DNA from 3 places in the Bacillus cereus group sp. BfR-BA-01360 genome. Region 2 is predicted to be linked to each of the others. Evidence: riboswitches for the same ligand, from Rfam matches in the RefSeq annotation. Region 2 holds a riboswitch; each other region holds the start of a gene.

Region 1 (4,559 bases), on a different contig from region 2:
AGGTGTTGCACTTGAAAGAGAAATGATATCATGTGCTTTATAACCACGGCGCTGTGAAACATCTGCTATTTCGTTGGAAAATAAAGTTAAAATTTCTTCCTTATTTTCATCAGTTAAAGCATAGTTATTTTGTAAATGCGCAGGTAATTTAGAAATGTCCCATTTCTCATATAGTACATCTTCTTTTTGCAAAAACAGCTGTACTTCTTTTTCATTTTCAATGCGAGTATTTATTTCATGAATACGAATTTGCGCCACTAGAAACGCCTCCTTGAATGGATAATAATTTTATATGAAACTGGAATAAAAATTCATATGCTTCCAGCCTTTTCTTTGCATCGAAGCTATCTTCTCCCCATACTGTAATACCATGATTTCGAATTAAGACAGCACCGCAATCTGATTGAATGTGTTTTTTGAATGCTTCGCCTAGAAGCGGGATGTGCGCATAGTTTTCAATAATTGGAATATGAATGGTTGCTCCTTCTTCCCAAATATTAAGTGCTTTTATAATTTCTTGATTTCGAATCATTACTTCTTTCTCGTATAGGTTTGTAATCACATTATTATCGGTTGTATGAACATGTAGAACACAGCCAGCATTTGTATGGTTATAAATATGTGTATGTAAAATGGTTTCAGCAGAAGGGCGTAATTCCGTCTCCAATACGGGATTTCCTTGATGATCCACTAATAAAAAGTCATCTGGCGTTGTTTTTGTTTTATCTTTTCCACTAGCTGAAATAAGAAAGGTAAGCGGTTCATGACTTACCTTTATAGAGATATTGCCACTTGTTGCTGGGAACCAATTTCGATTTGTTAATTCTTTTTTTAATTCACTTAACGTATGCCACTTACGAAAAAGTTGTTTCATAGTTTTACCTCCACCAAGTGCTGCAACTCGTTTTGAATATCATAAAATGTATGAAATGGTGTATAAGGAATATGATATTCTTTGCACTTTGTAATGAGAAAATCACGTGCGAATACTTTATCAGCTTGCTTAGCTGCTTGCAAATCTGTAATAGAATCACCAATGACAATGCGAAAAGCTTGTTGAGAGCTAAGCCTTCGAATCAGCGTGGATTTACAGAGACCACAATGATGGTTACAATGTTTATCGCAAGGATATGGCCATTTTACTTCAATGTATTCTTTTGAAAAGTCAGTTTCATTACAATAAATCTTTTCTTTTGGAACAAGCCCATCTAAAAGGGGGTGCACAAAGAAATCCATTCCTCCTGAAATGACATAGAAAGAAAGGTCATTTTTATTTATAAACTGTACAAATTCCTGAAAACCACTACGTATACTTGCGTTGTTTTTTAAAAATGCAATCATATCGTCATGGAGATTGGTCGGTAATAAATGAAAAAGTTGCTCAACCCCTTCTTGAATCGAAAGCTCTTGAGCTAATATCTGTTTCTTTATTTCCTCAGCCTTTGGTGGCGCGAAATGTTCCATAATAGAAATGATATTGTCGCTATTTGTAATTGTGCCATCAAAGTCGCAGAAAATTTGAATGCTCATATTTTCACCTCACGCGATGGATTTCCCCATAATTGTAGTGCGGTATGTAAGTCAGCATCATCCACTTCATGTAATGGCGTTCCTTGTAAAGTGGCATCAATTGCTGCACGAAATGCTTTGCCTCCGCCTTGTGCACCGTTAGGATGACCATGGATACCACCACCAGCGTTAATGACAACATCATTTCCAAAGTCACGAAGGATAAATGGAACAAATCCAGGGTGAATGCCAGCTGATGGAACAGGGAAACTTCTTTTTAAATGAGAATCTGCGATTGTTAATGTTTCTGCAATTTGAAGGGCATCTTTTTTTTCTAACGCAACATTTCCATATGGAGATGGAAATAAAGAAAAGTCTGCACCAGCATAACGAAGCAATTTCCCAAGTAATAGTGAATGGGAAAAGCCGTATAATTTTGATGATGTATAAGCACCGCTAATAGCAGGGTGAGCCATAATAGGAACATTGATATCTTGATCTTCCGCTAGTAGTTGTAATACATCTAATCCATATGCAAACGCATTAAACAACAGAAGATCAGCACCAGCATTTACTGCCCGTTTCGCGTTTTCTTTTACATCATAAGTACGCCCGGTTATATTGACTGCATATAAAGTTCTATGACCATACGTTTCATAAACAGATTGCAACACTTCTTTTCCTGAACGAACCCGTTTTTCAAGTGGTGTTAATGCATTTTCGAATAAAATTTCATCATCTTTTACGATATCCACTCCGCCAATTGCTTGGTCACGGAGCTGCGTCTTTAAATATCCGATATTTCGCCCAATCATTCCTTTAAAAATGCTCATTAAAAGTGGACGATTATGAACATGTAACCTCTTTCTCACTTCCTCAATCCCAAACTTTGGTCCAGAGAACTGTCTTTTTAAATCATCTGAGAATGTGAGATCGATAAGTTTAATTTCTCCATCTAATGATAATTTTCCAAATGCTGTCGTTAAAATGGCTGGTAAATCAGGACTGAAATTTAACGATGGATACTGAATTTTGATTATACCTTTTGTTACTTTTTTGCCAAGATAGTTGTTTACCTCTTCTTGTTGCGGGAGTTCTTCTACATGAACAACATTGCCTTTATGCTGTTTTAATTGTTTTTGTAATAAGTGGGGTAAATGTGTCCATGAACCAATTGTTAAGCCAAGAGCAATCTGCTCTGCTTTTTTTGTTAAGTTGTGAGAATCATCATGGATTACATATGTTGCAATTATTCCGCTCATTTTCATAACCTCCTAGTTAAATAAAAAAACCTCTCAGCTAAGGAGAGGTTTTTTTACAACCAGCTCCTTATCTGTCAGCGTAACGCTGCGAGAATTAGCACCGTGTCTACATTTGTAGATCGGTTGCCGGGCTTCGTCGGGCTCGTCCCTCCACCAGCTCTTGATAAGAAGTATTTGGAAATATTTTAATTTTTTTGATATCTGAATTTTGACAGAGATAACTTAAGTTGTCAATGGTTTTTTGAAAATTTTTAATTTGCCAATTCGATGAATAGCTTCTTGCAATCGTTCTTCAGTATGTAAGAGGCCAATTCTCACATAGCCTTCTCCATGTTTTCCAAAACCAATGCCCGGAGCAACTGCAACGTGCGCTTGATTTAATAATAGATCAGCAAATTGTTCAGAATGATAACCATTTGGAACTGGTAACCAAGCAAAGAAGGACCCTTTTGGAGTTTTAACATTCCAGCCGATGGAATGACATGCCGAAATAAGAGCGTTCCTCCTAGATTCATAGCGGTTCACTAATTCAGTTACACAAGTTTGCGAACTTAATAATGCTTCGCAAGCAGCTTCCTGAATAGCGCCGAAAAGACTAACATACATATGATCTTGCAGTAGATGAATCGTTTCAATGACACTTTCATTGCCAACTGCAAATGCGATGCGCCAACCAGCCATATTAAATGTTTTTGATAATGTATAAATTTCAATGCCTGTATCTTTAGCACCTCTAGCTTGTAGAAAACTGACCGGTTTTTTTGTATCAAAACCGATAGCTCCATAAGCAAAATCATGAACAACTAAAATGTTATGTTCATTTGCAAAACGGACTGTTTCTTCAAAGAATTCCTTTGAAGCGATCGCACCAGTTGGATTGTTTGGGTAATTTAAAAACATTAATTTTGCCTGCTTGGCAGTATCTTCGCTTATTTTCATGTAATCCGGTAAAAAATGATTCTCTGCTAATAGTGGCATTGTTTCAAGCTTTGCCTTCGCTAAAGCAATGCCAGATAAATAGTCAGGATATCCAGGATCAGGAACAAGAATCGTTTCACCAGGATTTGTAAAACAAATTGGCAATTCTACTAATCCCGCTTTTCCACCAAATAAAATCGCAACTTCTGTTTTTGGATTTATTTTTACCCCATATTCACGTTCATAAAAGATTGCAACTGCCTCTTTTAAGCTGTTATGTCCACGAAATGGTGGATATTTATGATGAAGCACCTTTTCTGCTGCATTTTGTAAAGATTTTACGATATGCGGCGGTGTTGGTTGATCGGGATTTCCTTGCCCTAAGTTGATGACATCATGTCCAGCTTCAATTACTTTATTAACTTTTGTGACAAGTGAAGCGAAAAATTGTGTTGGGAGTGATGTCATAAGCTCGGAAGGTTTAAAATCTTTCATACTTTCCACCTCTTTTGAAAGTTGTTACAATTCTAGTGACAAATAATATATCCTTTCCAAGATTTTGTAAAGAAAAAAATAAAGAATGGGGCTGAAAAAATGAAGGTCGCATGTATTCAAATGGATATTGTTTTTGGTGAGGTAACTTTAAATACAGAGTACGCAGAGAAAAAAATAGAAGAGGCAATGAAAGTGAACCCAGATGTAATCGTATTACCTGAACTTTGGACAACAGGATATGATTTGAAGCGACTTCCTGAAATTTCGGATAAGGATGGAAAACAAACAAAAGAAGTGCTTTCAAAATGGGCAAAAGAGTTTAGCGTGAACATTGTCGGTGGTTCTGTTGCAAAGCAGACAGAGAAAGGTGTTACA
Region 2 (4,559 bases):
GGATTTTCCGCAATATCTTTTGTTGTTGCTTTCACAGGATCTACACCATCTTTAATTTTTAAAATGCCCTCTTTTTGTAAGATTGCTAATCCGCGGCCATGATCAGCCACAGAGTTACTCATAATTACTGTCGCTCCATCTGGAAGCTCTTTTAAGCTTTTATATTTTTGAGAGTATACTCCAATCGGTTCTAAATGAATTTTGCCTGCTATTTCAAACTTATACCCTTTATCCTTTATTTCTTTCTCTAAATACGGAATATGCTGGAAATAGTTTGCATCTAATTCTTTATCTGCTAATGATTTATTCGGTAATACATAGTCCTGAAATTTTTCAATTTTTAACACAACGCCCTTTTTCTCAAGCAATGGTTTTGCCTTCTCTAAAATCTCAGCGTGCGGTACATTAGAAGCACCGACAACAAGCTTATCTTCACTTTTCCCACCGCAAGCTGTTAATCCAAAAATTGATGTCGTAATAAGTGCTGAAAGTAATAATTTTTTCATGTTGTTAACATCCTTCCTAATTTTTAATCGATTTATCGTTTATCAATCCGAGTTGTCGCAAAATCTCCAATAAATTGAATGAAAAACACAACCAGCAATACACAAATTGTCGCAACAATTGTCACATCGTTGTTTCCCCGCTGGAACCCTTCTAAATATGCTAGTGTACCGAGTCCGCCAGCGCCAACAACGCCTGCCATTGCTGTATAACCAACAAGTGCAATTGTCGTTACGGTAATACCAGATACAAGTGCTGGCAAAGATTCTGGAATTAATACTTTCCAAATAATTGTGCTTGTTTTCGCTCCCATTGCCTTTGAAGCTTCAATCACACCTTTATCAATTTCACGAAGCGCGATTTCAACCATTCTCGCATAAAATGGGGCCGCTCCAATAATCAAAGCAGGCAATGCTGCACTTGCTCCAAGAATTGTTCCAAGAAGAATCTTTGTAAACGGAATAAGTAGAATGATTAAAATGATGAACGGGATTGATCTAAAAATATTTACGAATGCCCCGATTCCTGTATGAATCACTTTGTTTTCCCACAAATTATCCTTCGCTGTCATAAAGAGCAGTAATCCTAACATAAGTCCTAAAATAAATGTGGCAATTGCTGCGATTGCCGTCATGTATAATGTTTCTCCTGTTGCTTCTAGCATTTGATTCCAATCGACATTTGTGAGCAATTTATCCATGTGCAACCACCTCCAGCTCTACTTTCTCTTGATGGATTCCTGCTATTGCCTGCTGAATGGCTGCTTCTTCACCATTTAAATGAACAATTAAGCTTCCGTATGCTCCATTATTTGTCTGCGCGATATTTCCTTGAAGCACGCTAACTTCTACATCCTCTCTCCTCATTAACCCTTGTAACACTGGGCGCTCTACAGAATCTCCAATAAATTGCAAACGAATGACTTTACCATCTGGGTATTTCTCTAATAAGTTTTCAATCGTTTCATTCGTATCTTCAGAATCTGTTAATTGCTGAACAAATCGCTTTGTAATCTCTTGCTGCGGATTACGAAATACCTCTAGTACAGAACCTGTCTCTACAATTTTCCCTTTTTCCATCACTGCAACACGATTACAAATCTTTTGAATCACATGCATTTCATGAGTAATAAGCACAATGGTTAAGTTAAGGCGTTTATTAATATCTAGTAGTAAATCTAAAATTTGATCTGTTGTTTCCGGATCAAGCGCCGATGTTGCTTCATCACATAAAAGTACTTTCGGATTGTTAGCCAACGCTCTTGCAATCCCGACGCGTTGTTTTTGTCCACCGCTCAGTTGAGATGGATAAGCATCTCCTCTCCCTTCTAATCCGACAAGACGAATAAGCTCATCTACACGTTTCTTTCGCTCCTTTTTATCCACACCAGCAATCTCGAGAGGAAAAGCAATATTCTCACGAACAGTTCTTGACCAAAGTAAATTGAAATGTTGAAAGATCATCCCAATTTCTTGTCTTGCCTTTCGAAGTTCATTACCGGTAATGGCTGAAATCAAACGATTAGCAACTGTAATTTGACCAGAAGTTGGTTTCTCCAACTGATTAAACAAGCGAATTAACGAACTCTTACCTGCACCGCTATATCCGATAACCCCAAAAATTTCGCCTTCCTCTATTTTTAAATTGGCCCGATCTACAGCAATCACATCACCGTTTTTTGACTGATATATCTTTTTCACATTTTCTAATAGAATCATGATGTTCACCCCTTTAATTAAAAAGCGTAAGTAGCTCGTTCAGAATGTAAGGGGGATGGAGCTTCTGACGTAGAGGCGCCTTTTTGCCTCGTAGAAAGAAGCGAAGCCACCGAACATTCTAGCTACTGAAGCTGGATTTCATAAAAAGCGTAAGTAGCTCGTTCAGAATGACTCTCACATTTTTTATTTTTGGTGTAAGAATACTGAACTGTCGCCATCTGCTCAATTTCTTATCGATTTTTCCTGTTGTTTAAATGTCCTCCTCATTCAAACAACAAAAAAACCTTTCTGCTTTACAATGAGCAGAAAGGTTTTTATGCGTATATCAACATAATCCTTTCTCTCATCTCTCAAAGCATTTGCTTTGCAGGAATTGGCACCATTTCAACAAAATCGTTGACGGTTGCCGGGCTTCATAGGGCACAGTCCCTCCACCTCTCTTGATAAGAGAAATCAGATCTAATTTTCTTCTGATTCAAAATTTATGAAATTATCTATATTTTATGACTTGAATTTTATCAATATACATTCACTCTGTCAACAAAAAATTTCTTAAAAAGAAAATTTTAAGAATATTAAGCGCCCACTGGCATTGGTTTACAAATATGAAACATGGACTCCAATAATAGCATCGTGCGATATGTCCCCGCATAATGTACACGACCTTCATGAATTAGCTTTTGCAAACGAACATTCCCTGTAACTAATTGTTGTAAATCTTCTTCTTTAAAACAGTGGATTTGTTCGGTTCCCCTATCTCCTTTTACAAGCTGTATATAATCCCTTGAAATTTGGAGGGAATGGCACTCATCTCCAAAATGAATACTAATGACTTTTCCTGCTTGACGCAAAAGAGGTTCTAAATGATATTGTTTATTAGCATGTGTTACAAATGATTGAAGCATTGAATATAATTTCATTCTCATCACATCCTTCATATCACTTTCTACTAATACCTTTCCATTCCCTAAGCATCAATCCTCTTCCTTTTGCTCGACAAATACTGTATTACCTCTGCCATTTCAACATATTTCCCAAGAAATGTGTCGAGGCGGCAAATTTTTTGCCGCCTACTGTAGTTCCTTATATAAATATTCAACTGAATGAAATGCATATATTTTCTTCTTCAACGTTCCATTTTCAAATATGAGTAAACAAGGAACACTTTCTATCTCATATTCACGTGCTAAATGCGGAGCATAATTTAAATCTAACATGCCAACTTCTAAGTCAACAATCGTTGCTTCTACAACAGTTAACATTTTTTTCGCCAATTGGCATGTACCACACATTGGAGTATATACATATAACACTGTTTTTTCTTGATTCACTATTAGATTTGTGGCTTCAGCACCTGTCCAGTCAATCACTTCTATCATCATTCCTTACCGTAAATATTCTGTATAAACATCAATGTCAGCTCCCCATAATACATTTGCTAAATGTGAAGACGGTGCAGTTGCTACTTCACGATATGAACGATCAATATAAATATGTTCAGCCTGCGGAAATTCCTTACGAAATTGCTTGCGAAGCTTTTCTCCTGCATCATCAGCATCCACTAGCACATATACTTCTTTATCAAAAAACTGATCAATGAGCTCATCCATTTTCGACAAACCAATTGTACCATTTGTACAAACAATTTCCACCGGTTCTCGAATAATAGATTCAATCTTTCTTCTATCTGATTTACCTTCTACAATAATGACCTTTTCTACATAAACCATGTGTCATCACCCGATCACCATATACTATAAAACAACCTTACTTTCGTATATAGTATATTCGATATTCCCATCTTGTTTCCTGTTTATTTTTACAAAGAAAAGCACAAGCGGCTCGTTCAGAATGTAAGGGGGATATGGTTTCTCATTCCTTTTGATAACAATGTACTATAAAAATTAAAAAAGACAGCACATAGGCTGCCTCTTTTATCTAGAATCAAATTAGTCTTGGTTTGTCATTTCTGCGTATTTTTCTGCAGTTAATAGTTTTTCAACTTCACTTGCATCAGAAAGTTCAACTTTCACCATCCATGCACCTTCGTATGGAGACTCGTTAACAAGTTCTGGTTGATCACTTAATTCTTCGTTTACTGCTACAACTTTACCACTTACAGGTGCATATAATTCAGAAACTGTTTTAACAGATTCTACGCTTCCGAATGGCTCATTAGCTTCAAGTGTTGCACCTACTTCAGGAAGTTCAACGAATACGATATCGCCTAGCTCACTTTGTGCGAAATGAGTAATACCGATAACAACTTGATTCCCTTCAGTTTTTACCCATTCGTGTTCTTCAGAGTAACGTAAATGATTTGGAATGCTCATGACT
Region 3 (4,559 bases), on a different contig from region 2:
TCCTTTTTCCACTCACGGTATCCGTAATATAAAACTACCAAGGCTACAATACCAATTAATGCAGGAGAATGTGAAAGAGCAATTGATAGACCGATTAAACCAACAATCCCCCAAGCTAACTTTCCAAAAAATGATTGTGCTCGCACAAATGATTTATAGCTCCAGTACACAATTCCCGCTCCAATGGCAAATCCTATCATACCACCAAGGCTACCAAGAGCAATTAAAGCCAAAATACCGGCTGCAATGAACGCTAGAAATTGTTTCATCTTGTGCTCGCCTCCCTTCGATTTGATACTCTTATCTTAACTATTTTTTTGATTTTCCATAACGAGCTTAAGAACCGTTTTCATCTCAGACTTAAGACTGAGACACAATCAGTCTTTTGCCAACTTCCCCTTCACGAATCGAACTTTTATAAGCATATTTTCACCTAATGTCGTTGCTTTCGTGAAATTTTGAGACAGAGGTTAATACAGATAAAAAAAATGAGAGAAGATGTAAAGGACGACTTTACAAATCATAAAAAAGAGAAATACAACCACTAAAAAGGACGTATAAACGATAAAAAGACGCTCAAAATCACTTTTATGAGCGTCTTTTTTGCCTTATTCTAATAAAAAATTAGGCTGTTTTATGAAATTGTCCTTTTTCCTCGACTTTTGAAAATCTCGGAAAATCAATTAAGATTGAGACTACACCACATAGTCCAACTAAAATTGGATAAAATGCATACGGCAATAGTTCAACTGGTGATAAAGCCGCAAATCCTGCTGCTGTTAACATCTGCGCTCCGTATGGAACTAGCCCTTGAACACAACACGAGAACACATCTAGTACACTCGCCGATTTTCGTGGATCAATTTCATATTGATCTGCAATATTTTTTGCAAGAGGACCAGTGAATATAATCGAAATTGTGTTATTCGCTGTGCATATATTCGTCATGCTTACTAATCCAGCAATTCCAAATTCCGCACCTTTTTTCGAACGGATATTACGCGTTAATGTATTCATTAAATATTGAATACCACCATTATATTGAATGATTTCAACCATTCCACCAATTAAAATTGCCAATAGTACGAGTTCCATCATTCCATTCATCCCTGTTGCAGCACTTTTAAAGAAGCTAGCTAACGTATAACTCCCATCTAAAAAACCAATGATACCAGATAAAATGGTTCCACCTGTTAATACAACGAGTACATTCCATCCAAGTAGCGCTGTAACAAGCACCCCTGCATACGGCAATATTTTCATCCAATCAAATGCATGTGTCTTTATTTCTGTATGATTTCCTAAAGTAAGAACAACTAATAATATAACGGTAATCATAGCAGCGGGTAAAACAATTAAAAAGTTCGTTTTAAACTTATCTTTCATTTCTGTCCCTTGTGAACGAACAGCTGCGATTGTTGTATCAGAAATAAATGATAAATTATCTCCAAACATAGCCCCACCTACAACTGTTGCCATCGCTAACGCAATTGAAATATCTGTTTGTTGACTGATCCCTACAGCAATCGGCGCTAATGCTGCAATTGTTCCCATTGAAGTTCCCATTGCTAATGAAATAAATGCACCGATCACGAAAATGCCAGCTATAATAAATCCTTGTGGCAAAACAGCTAAAGCTAAATTAACTGTAGAGTCCACTCCTCCCATTCCCTTTGCTGTTTCTGAAAAAGCACCAGCAAGTACAAATATTAATACCATAATCATAATGTCTGGATTCCCAGCTCCTTTAGCGAAGCGTTCTACTTTCGCTGTAAAACTCTCTTTCCGATTCATCGCTAAAGCAACTCCTACCGCAATTAGTATCGCTACTAAAATCGGCAATTTATAAAAATCACCTGTAATGATTCCAGAACCAATAAATAGTACTAAAAATATTCCAAGTGGCAATAAAGCAAAAATATTTCCTCTCGTTTCCTTCACCATATCATCTCTCCCTAGTTTTAAACCTTTTCTACTGAATAACAAAAGACCTCTTCCAAGAAGAAGAGGTCTTATACATCTATAAGAAACACTCTTCTCATCTTTCAAGCACATGCTTGCTGGATTTGGCACAGCACTCCAAAATCGAGTCCGCTGCCGAGGCATCATAGGGCCAGTCCCTCCGCCTCTCTTTATAAGAAGGTTTCATATTTTTATTTGTAATAATGTCTTTCCTAACTTTACTCGCTTATAAATCAAAAGTCAATTATTATTTTTATAGAAATAATCGGTATTTTTCTTCTTATTCATATAATGCGACGAATATACCAATCATTATACATAAAAAATGATCATTTCAATGTTTCTATTTCACGTTTTAAAATAGAAATCCATGGAAATTCTTCTTTTTCGATTCTCTCCATAACCCACCTTGCTATATCCCACGCTTCATTATATTCGTCTCTGGAAATGGTTTCTTCTGCATAAGCCGCTTCCAACTCACCTTCATCTAATAAATATATTTTCCCATCTGGAAATAATACGACATCCAAATATAGATCATCAAAATATGGCAAGCCATTCTCATCTATTTCGAACTCTTTAGCAATATCAATATAATACTGTACTATATTTTTTTGTTCATCTAACATAGCTGTAATAACAAATTTTTTACCTTTTATAAAATACTGCACCCATGTATAGCCATCATTTACAATACAAATTTCACTATGATCATACTGCTTATAACTAGGTTCCTTTACTTTTATCACATGCAAAATTCCTAACATACCTTGCTCACATTCCCGCACTTCATACGTTTTCTGTAACAATCTTTTCCACGAAGCACCATTTCCATATTTTCTCTTCATTATACATCCCACTCCTTTCCAATATAGAAAAGCTCCCACATATTGATGCGAGAGCTTTTTCAATCGTTATTACGCTACTTGTTTTCCAGATATCTCTTTCAAATAAGCTTGTCCTTTTATATCATCATATTGTCCTTCCCATTTAGACATAACAACAGCTGCTAAAGAGTTTCCAACAACGTTAACTGCTGTACGTGCCATATCTAAAATACGGTCAATACCTGCGATAAACGCTAAACCTTCTGCCGGAATTCCAACTGTACCTAACGTTGCTAATAGTACAACGAATGATACACCTGGTACCCCTGCAATCCCTTTTGATGTTAACATTAATACAAGTAACAATGTAATTTGCTGTGTAATCGATAAATCAATACCATACATTTGTGCTAAGAAAATTGCAGCAATCGCTTGGTATAGCGTTGATCCATCTAGATTAAATGAATAACCAGTTGGAATAACGAAAGATGAAATCGCCTTTGGACAGCCGAATTTCTCCATCTTCTCCATAATTTTTGGCAAAACTGTTTCTGAGCTCGCTGTAGAATACGCTAAAATAAGCTCATCTTTTAAAATTTTAAAGAACTGAAATATGTTAATTCCAAAGATTTTCGCTGTAAGTCCTAGTACGACAACAACAAAGAAAATCATCGATCCATACACAACAATCACTAACTTCCCTAGTGGGATTAATGATGCTAGACCAAATTTAGAAACGGTCACACCAATTAAAGCAAATACCCCAAATGGTGCAAACTTCATTACTTGGTTTGTAACATAAAACATTGCATCTGCTACCCCTTGGAAAAATTGCAGAACCGGTTTTCCTCTTTCACCAATCGCTGCAATCCCTAAACCAAATAATACAGAGAAGAAAATAATAGCAAGCATATCACCTTTTGCCAGTGATTCTATAATATTTGTCGGAACAATGTTTACAAATGTATCCGCAAATGAATGACTCTGTACTTGCTCAGTTGTAGCTGTATATTTTGAAATATCTGTTTTTGTTAATTCATTCATATTAATACCTTTTCCTGGTTGGAAAATATTCGCTACCAGCAAGCCGACAACAATCGCAATTGTTGTAATAATCTCAAAATAAATAATTGTTTTTCCGCCTAATCGACCTAGCTTTTTCACATCTCCAACACCTGCAACCCCAACAACGATGCTCGCTACAACGATTGGTACAACAATCATCTTAATTAATCGAATAAAAATATCACCAATTGGTTGTAAAAACTTTGCTACCTCTGGATTGCCATAAAAAATCGCCCCAACTGCAATACCGAGTGCAAGCCCTATTAATATTTGCCATGCAAGTCCAATCCTCTTCATACTTGCTGCCAACCCCCTTCTTAGATGCTATAACTCTATTTTTCTATGAAATAAAGAAATTAAGAGTATTACATATAATTCGACAATTCACTACATTTGTCTCCCTTTAAAATGATAAATCATAAAATGAAATCTGACAACAAAATAAGTTTTCCTGAATACAAATATTTTTCTTGACAAAAATAAAACCCATGTAAGAAAACCTAACATAAGAATACTCCCTCCTTTGATTTATTAGCGTTTTTCTGTTGCACCTTCTTTTTATGCATATAACAGAAAAATGAATATTTACCATTTTTCATTTTTTTATTGAAGTAGGAAAGAAAAGGATTACAAGACATATAAATAACTAACTTCGACAATATTCAGCAATTTTATAAAATTTTCTTTACATTATGATTACAACAA

The links. Region 2 has a riboswitch for S-adenosylmethionine ahead of MR056_RS15620 (methionine ABC transporter ATP-binding protein). Riboswitches for the same ligand answer to the same signal wherever they lie in the genome.
Region 1: another riboswitch for S-adenosylmethionine. It lies ahead of mtnW (2,3-diketo-5-methylthiopentyl-1-phosphate enolase); the one in region 2 lies ahead of MR056_RS15620 (methionine ABC transporter ATP-binding protein).
Region 3: another riboswitch for S-adenosylmethionine. It lies ahead of MR056_RS04455 (Na+/H+ antiporter NhaC family protein); the one in region 2 lies ahead of MR056_RS15620 (methionine ABC transporter ATP-binding protein).

Annotation. Positions count from the first base shown of each region.
Region 1 is NZ_JAKUFV010000001.1:224,575-229,133, reverse strand. It holds gene MR056_RS01155 (1,2-dihydroxy-3-keto-5-methylthiopentene dioxygenase) at 1-258, opposite strand, end outside; gene MR056_RS01150 (methylthioribulose 1-phosphate dehydratase) at 236-874, opposite strand; gene MR056_RS01145 (2-hydroxy-3-keto-5-methylthiopentenyl-1-phosphate phosphatase) at 871-1,530, opposite strand; gene mtnW (2,3-diketo-5-methylthiopentyl-1-phosphate enolase) at 1,527-2,771, opposite strand; SAM riboswitch class I at 2,836-2,941, opposite strand; gene MR056_RS01135 (pyridoxal phosphate-dependent aminotransferase) at 2,994-4,184, opposite strand; partial or broken gene MR056_RS01130 (carbon-nitrogen family hydrolase) at 4,199-4,559, shown strand, end outside.
Region 2 is NZ_JAKUFV010000018.1:5,239-9,797, reverse strand. It holds gene metQ (methionine ABC transporter substrate-binding lipoprotein MetQ) at 1-506, opposite strand, end outside; gene MR056_RS15625 (methionine ABC transporter permease) at 539-1,204, opposite strand; gene MR056_RS15620 (methionine ABC transporter ATP-binding protein) at 1,197-2,222, opposite strand; SAM riboswitch class I at 2,563-2,672, opposite strand; gene MR056_RS15615 (hypothetical protein) at 2,798-3,142, opposite strand; gene MR056_RS15610 (thioredoxin family protein) at 3,293-3,601, opposite strand; gene MR056_RS15605 (toprim domain-containing protein) at 3,608-3,952, opposite strand; gene gcvH (glycine cleavage system protein GcvH) at 4,172-4,555, opposite strand.
Region 3 is NZ_JAKUFV010000003.1:160,067-164,625, reverse strand. It holds gene MR056_RS04460 (lmo0954 family membrane protein) at 1-269, opposite strand, end outside; gene MR056_RS04455 (Na+/H+ antiporter NhaC family protein) at 625-1,941, opposite strand; SAM riboswitch class I at 2,036-2,141, opposite strand; gene MR056_RS04450 (ribonuclease FAU-1 family protein) at 2,292-2,810, opposite strand; gene gltP (glutamate/aspartate:proton symporter GltP) at 2,880-4,151, opposite strand.